Regions from separate parts of the Sphingobium anseongense genome, predicted to be linked through region 2. Evidence: riboswitches for the same ligand, from Rfam matches in the RefSeq annotation. Region 2 holds a riboswitch; the other holds the start of a gene.

Region 1 (3,413 bases), on a different contig from region 2:
AGCTCGCTCCATATCATCTGGCGACCATAGCCATAGGCGCGTTTCGCGTAACCGCCCAGCATCGCCCGATCCGACAGCAGCCGGTCGATGGCGGCCGCCATCGCGGCATCATCGCGAAACGGCACCAGCACCCCTCGATCATCGGCCAATATTTCCTGGGCCTGGACATAGGGGGTGGAAATGACCGGCTTGCCCATGCCCACGGCATAGCTGAGCGTGCCCGAGGTGATCTGCGCGGGATTGAGATAGGGCGTCACATAGATGTCGGCAGCCTGCAGATAGTCGATCAACTGTTCCTGTTCGACAAACTGGTCGATGAAGCGGACATGCTGGCCAACGCCCAGTTCCTGTGCCAGCGCCATCAAGCCGGTGCGCAGCGTCTCCCCCTGTTCGCGGACCAGATTGGGATGGGTTGCGCCCAGCACAACATAGAGTGCGTCGGGGTGGCGCGCGGCGATGGCCGGCATCGCGCGAATTACATGCTCGATCCCCTTGTCCGGGGCGAGCAGCCCGAATGTCAGGATGACACGTCGTCCCGTCCAGCCAAATGGCGCCTTCATGGCGTCGGGTTCGACCAGGGGCCGGTCGGGCACGCCATGGGGGATGACGGAGATGCGCGCGTCATCCATGCCATAACGTTCGAGCAATATGTCGCGTCCACGTTCGGCCATGACCATGATCCGGCCGGCGCGCCTGAGCAGCGCATCCATCACCCGCGCCTCGTCCGCGTTCGGCCGGTCGAGGATGGTGTGCAGCGTCACGACCAGCGGCACGCGGGTACGGTCGAGCAAGTGCAGGATCATGTCGCCGGCGGCGCCGCCGAAAATGCCGAATTCATGCTGTAGCCAGATCGCTTGCGCGCCGCTTTCCTCTATGCGGCGCGCCGCATCGGCATAGGCCAGGACGTCGTTCTGGGCGATGAGGCGGACATCGGAGGGATAGACGGCACCCGCGCCATCGTCCATCGCATAGCTGTCGATCCGCATCGACGGGAAGGCCAGTTGCAACGCATCGCGGCAATGGCCGGTGAAGGTCGCAATGCCACAGCGACGCGGCAGCGAATTGCCGATCAGTGCGATATGTTGGGGCACGGCGTTGCCTGCCAGAGTTCCGAAGGACACATGGTTCATCGACGGGATATTCCTGCTGCCGCTACGCTGCCCGGAGGGACTGCGGATCGGTCGTGGGGTCAACGCTCCGCGCAGACAAAGGTTGCGGCACTGCAACATGGATCAAGCTGTTTGGCGATCGCAGGATGAGGTCGTTACACGCGGCGTGCCCGTGTGATTTATGCCTCACTGCCGAAACAAGCGGTGCAATAGCACATCTGGACGTTGGCGCGCGCGATCTTTTAGCTTAAGGGCGCCGGCGAGGCGGCATCATGTCGCTTCGCCAGATCGTGCCGGTGCCTTTTTCGAAGGGCTTAAAAGGGAATGCGGTGTGGGCGGTCGCTTCCGTCCAAATCCGTAGCTGTCCCTGCAACTGTAAGCGGCGAGCGCGATGCACTGGTGGCCCTTGTTCGAGGGCCGGCCACTGGAGGGCGTTTCTTCCGGGAAGGCTGGTGCATCACGCCCTGACCCGCGAGCCAGGAGACCTGCCGGCGCTTGGTCGCTCTTGCCCTGGTCCAGGGAATGGCCATGGCACGGTTTTGCCCGTCTGAGCGACGAGTTATGCGGCGGGGGCCGCATCGTCGCCCATGCGGCGGGCCTATAGGTGTCCGTCCGTCGCATGCGCGTCGACCGTTCGCGCGGTACGCCCCCGTCCTGTTCGCTCGGGACGCCAAGGGGGCAATATTCATGTTGAAGACCGGAATTTCGTTCATCGCGCTGCTCACCGCCGCGCCCGCCATCGCACAATCACAGGCCGTCGAGGATGACATCGTCGTCACTGCGGCCGGCATCGCCCAGTCGCGCGACGAGGTCGGCCAGGCGATCACCGTCCTCGACGCCGACACCATCCGCACCCGGCAGAACATCAGTGTCACCGACCTGATCGCGACAACGCCCGGCGTCCGCTGGAACCGCAGCGGCAATATTGGTGGCGTCGCCGGCGTGTCGTTGCGCGGCGCGGAAACCACCCAGACGCTGGTGCTGATCGACGGGGTCAAGGTCAATGACCCGAGCGGCATCGGCGACGGCTTCGACTTCGGCAACCTGCTGGTCGGCAACGTCCACCGCATCGAAATCCTGCGCGGTTCCAACTCGGTGGTGCATGGTAGCCAGGCGATCGGCGGGGTCATCAATCTGATGACGCAGACGCCGGCTGAAGGCTTCGCCGCCAACGCTTCGGCCGAATATGGCTATAGCGATACGCTCAACGCCAAGGCGGATATCTCGGGCGGCAGCGGCATGGCCACCGGCGGGATCGGGGCAGCCTATTTCCGCACCGACGGCATATCGTCCTTCGCTCGCTCGCGCGGGGGCAGCGAACGCGACGGCTACGAAAATCTGACGCTTAACGCGCGGCTGAAGCTGGCGCTCAGCGAAGCGCTCAGCATCGACCTGCGCGGCTATTACATCCATTCGGAAAATGACATCGACGGTTTCCCCGCGCCCACCTATGCGCTGGCCGACACGCCCGAATATGTGCGCGGCGACCAATATGTCGGCTATGCCGGCGTCAACCTCGCCATGCTCGACGGTCGCCTGAAGCATCGCGCGGCGGTGACCTGGTTCCGCAACGACCGCAAAAGCTATACGGCGCGCGATACCGATGCCGACTATGGCTATGAGGGCACCACCCTGCGCTTCGATTATGAGGGTGTGTATGCACCGGTCGAATCCGCCAAGCTGCTGTTCGGTTACGAGCATGAACGGCCCGATTACGACTATTTCGATGCGTTCGGCGTGACTGCGGCCAAGGCCAATATCGACAGCGTCCACATCCTCGCCATCGTGCAGCCCTTCGACGGCCTGTCGGTGACCGGCGGCGTGCGCCACGACGACCACAGCCAGTTCGGCGGTGCGACCACTTTTGGCGCGAACGCCAATTACAGCCCCAATGGCGGCGTGACCAATCTGCGCGTCGCTTATGGCGAAGGGTTCAAGGCGCCGTCGCTGTTTCAGCTTTACGACCCGAGCTATGGCAACAGGGACTTAGGCCCCGAACGGTCCAGAAGCTACGACATCGGCATCGACCACAGCCTGATCGACGGCCGGGCGCAGGTGTCGGTGACCGCTTTCCGCCGCGATACGCGCGACCAGATCAACTATGACGTCACTATCGGTCTGTTCGGCGGCTATAACAATATCGACCGCACCCGCGCCAAGGGCGTGGAAGCGACGATGACGCTTCGCCCGGTGGACGCGCTGACGCTGACCGCCAGCTACAGCTATATCGACGCGCGCGACCGGTCCGCAGGATCGTTCAACTATGGCAATCGCCTGCCGCGTCGCGCCGCCGACGCGGTCAGC
Region 2 (3,413 bases):
CGAGGCGTCCCGACTCTATATCGACGCGCGAACCGGCACCCTGCTCCGCGCGATCGATGGCGCCGGGCGAACCGAACGCTGGTTGTGGAATGCGCCGCACAGTTTCGACCTGCCCGTCTTGCGTACGCGGCCCTGGCGCGATCTCGCGCTCCTTCCCTTGCTCCTGGCCGTTACGGCGATCTGCGCCACCGGCACCTGGATGGGTGCGCGCAGGCTCGGCCGCGATGTGCGGCGGCTCAGGCGCCGACTGTCCCGTCAACGCATCCCCTCTCACCTGCGGAGCCTGTCATGAACGCGACCCCCGTCACTGCCCGTACAGATTTGCGCACCCGCATCGGCTGGCTGTTCGGCCTGCTCATCGCGGCCAATGTCGGTGCCTGGGCATGGGCATTTTCGCTGTTCCATGGTCAGCCGCTGATGCTGGGAACGGCGTTGCTCGCCTGGGGGCTGGGACTGCGCCATGCGGTGGATGCCGATCATATCGCGGCCATCGACAATGTGACCCGAAAGCTGATGCAGGACGGTCAGCGACCCATCACCGTGGGTTTCTGGTTCGCGATCGGCCATTCGGCGATCGTGGCGGTCGCCGCCGTCGCGATCGCCCTTATGACCAGCGCACTGTCGCAATTTGAATCCTTCGGCGAGGTCGGCGGCGCCGTGGCGACGGGAGTGTCGGCGCTCTTCCTGTTCACCATCGCGGCCATGAACCTCTTCATCCTCCATTCCGTCTGGAACACCTTCGCGCATGTCCGGGCCGGTGGCGCGTATGTCGAGGAAGATCTGGACATGCTGCTGAGCAATCGCGGGCTGCTCGCGCGACTGTTCCGTCCGGTCTTCAAGCTGATCCGGCGGAGCTGGCACATGGCGCCGCTGGGCTTCCTGTTCGGCCTCGGCTTCGACACCGCCACCGAAGTCGCCATCCTGGGCCTTTCGGCCAACCAGGCCGCAAATGGCCTGTCGATCGGGACGATCCTTGTGTTTCCGGCGCTGTTCGCGGTCGGCATGGCGCTGATCGATACGGTCGACGGCGTGGTGATGCTGGGCGCTTATGAATGGGCCTTCGTCAAGCCGATCCGCAAGCTCTACTACAATATCACCATCACCCTGATCTCGGCCATCGTCGCGATCGTCATTGGGGGCATCGAAGCTCTGGCCCTGATCGGCGACAAGCTCGGTCTGACGGGGTGGCCATGGAGCCTGGCCGCGAAGCTGGGAGAGAATTTCAACAGCCTGGGCTTTGCCATCATCGGTCTTTTCATCCTCTGCTGGCTCGTCAGTTTCGCGATCTACCGCTGGAAGCGTTTTGACGAGATCGAAGTCTCGGTCGCCGCCTGATCGGCCTCGGTCGACCGCCGGTGCCATCCCTGCGCCACGACGGAGCGAAAACAATGTTTGGCGCAACTTTCATTTTCGGTTAGGGCGATCATCGAAAGGCTGGCTGATACCGCCTTTCGATGATCGCGCCGGTGCCCCGCAAGGGGCTTAATCGGGAATGCGGTGCGGAAGGCGCAGGCTTTTCCAAATCCGCGGCTGTCCCTGCAACTGTAAGCGGATAGCGCGATGCACATCGTCCCCTTGAATCAGGGGGACTGCCACTGGACGGCGCCTATGCGCCAGGTCTGGGAAGGCGTGCATCAAGCTGTGACCCGCGAGCCAGGAGACCTGCCGGCGCACCGGTCGCTCTTGCCTTGATCCAGGGAATGGTCACGGCACGGTAACTCTCCGTCTGAGCGACGAAGCCGTGCGGCTGGGGCTGCACGGCGCGCGGCCACGGACGCATTGTCGCGCCCGCCCGTCGTCGCGCGCCGGCCGGATCTCTCCGGCAAGCCCCGCCTCGTCTCGCTCTGGCGCGCAGGGAGTATATATGTCCGACCTTTCAAAGGTTCCGGTCACTATCGTCACGGGCTTTCTGGGCGCGGGCAAGACGACGCTTATCAGCCATCTGATCCGCAATTCCGGGGGCAGGCGGCTGGCGGTCGTGGTCAACGAATTCGGTACGCTGGGTATCGATGGCGATATCCTCCAGTCCTGTGCCATTCCCGATTGTCCGGCAGATAATATCGTCGAACTGGCCAATGGCTGCATCTGCTGCACGGTAGCGGACGATTTCATTCCCACGGTCGAAAAGCTGCTCGCGCTCGATCCGCGACCCGATCACATCCTGATCGAGACATCGGGGCTGGCGTTGCCCAAGCCGTTGCTCAAGGCGTTCGACTGGCCCGCGATCCGCAGCCGGATCACGGTGGACGGTGTATTGGCGCTGGCCGATGCGGAGGCGGTGGCGGCCGGCCGCTTTGCGCCCGATATCGCCGCGCTCGACGCGCAGCGAGCCGCCGATCCGGGCATCGACCATGAAACGCCCTTGTCCGAGGTGTTCGAGGACCAGCTCGCCTGCGCCGACATGGTGCTGCTGACCAAGGTCGATCTCGCCGGACCCGAAGGCGTCGCCGCCGCTCGCACCGTCATCTCGGCGGAATCGCCCCGGCCCGTTCCGGTGATCGAACTGACCGAAGGCGTGATCGATCCGCATCTGATCCTGGGCCTCGCCGCCGCCGCCGAGGACGATATCGCCGCGCGCCCGTCGCACCATGATGGCGACGACGATCATGAGCATGACGATTTCGACAGCATCGTCGTCGAGTGGGGCGAGATCGCCGATCCGGCCGCGCTCGCCGCGCGAATCGAAACGCTGGCGCGCGATCACCATATCCTGCGGGTGAAAGGCTATGCCGCCGTCGCGGGCAAGCCGATGAGGCTGCTGGTGCAGGCGGTCGGCGCACGGGTGCGGCACCAATATGACCGTCCCTGGCGGGCCGATGAAGTGCGGCGCACGACGATGGTAGTGATCGCCGAACATGACCATATCGACGCCGACGCCATTCGCGCGATGCTGGTGGGATAGACCGGCGCGATGCACGTCATCTTCCGCGAAACCCACGGGATGGAGGAAACCGCCGTCCCGCAGGATCTGGGGCAGGCGCCTGCGGATCTGGTGGTCCTGTCCTTTTCGGACAGCGACCTTGGCGCGTTCGCGGCGGCATGGCGGAGCGCGCATGCAGCCGATAAGGACGTGCCTTCGCTGCGTCTCGCCAATCTTTCGGCGCTGACACATCCCTTGTCGGTCGACACTTATATCGATCGCACCCTGTCGGGTGCAAAGGCGATACTGATCCGGCTGATCGGCGGCAGGGCCTATTGGAGCTACGGCCTGCAACAGGTGGAGGCGCTCGCCCGCCAGCACCGGATCGCGCTGGCCGTCCTGCCCGCAGACGGGCGGTCCGACGCGCGACTTGACGCGGCATCGACCTTGCCGGCCCCGGTCCTGAGAGAACTGGCGCAGCTATGCGATATCGGCGGTGAGCGAGCGGCTCGCGCAGCTCTTGTCGCTCTGGCGCGGGCGGCGCTGCTGCTCG

The links. Region 2 has a riboswitch for cobalamin ahead of cobW (cobalamin biosynthesis protein CobW). Riboswitches for the same ligand answer to the same signal wherever they lie in the genome.
Region 1: it holds a riboswitch for cobalamin, as region 2 does, so the genes downstream of both, WG908_RS05085 (TonB-dependent receptor plug domain-containing protein) here and cobW (cobalamin biosynthesis protein CobW) in region 2, are expected to answer to the same signal.

Annotation. Positions count from the first base shown of each region.
Region 1 covers NZ_JBBJUL010000003.1:108,951-112,363, forward strand. Annotated here, with positions in the region: gene WG908_RS05080 (glycosyltransferase family 4 protein) at 1-1,130, opposite strand, end outside; cobalamin riboswitch at 1,387-1,616, shown strand; gene WG908_RS05085 (TonB-dependent receptor plug domain-containing protein) at 1,797-3,413, shown strand, end outside.
Region 2 covers NZ_JBBJUL010000014.1:20,894-24,306, forward strand. Annotated here, with positions in the region: gene WG908_RS15290 (peptidase) at 1-292, shown strand, start outside; gene WG908_RS15295 (HoxN/HupN/NixA family nickel/cobalt transporter) at 289-1,335, shown strand; cobalamin riboswitch at 1,448-1,684, shown strand; gene cobW (cobalamin biosynthesis protein CobW) at 1,865-2,902, shown strand; gene cobN (cobaltochelatase subunit CobN) at 2,912-3,413, shown strand, end outside.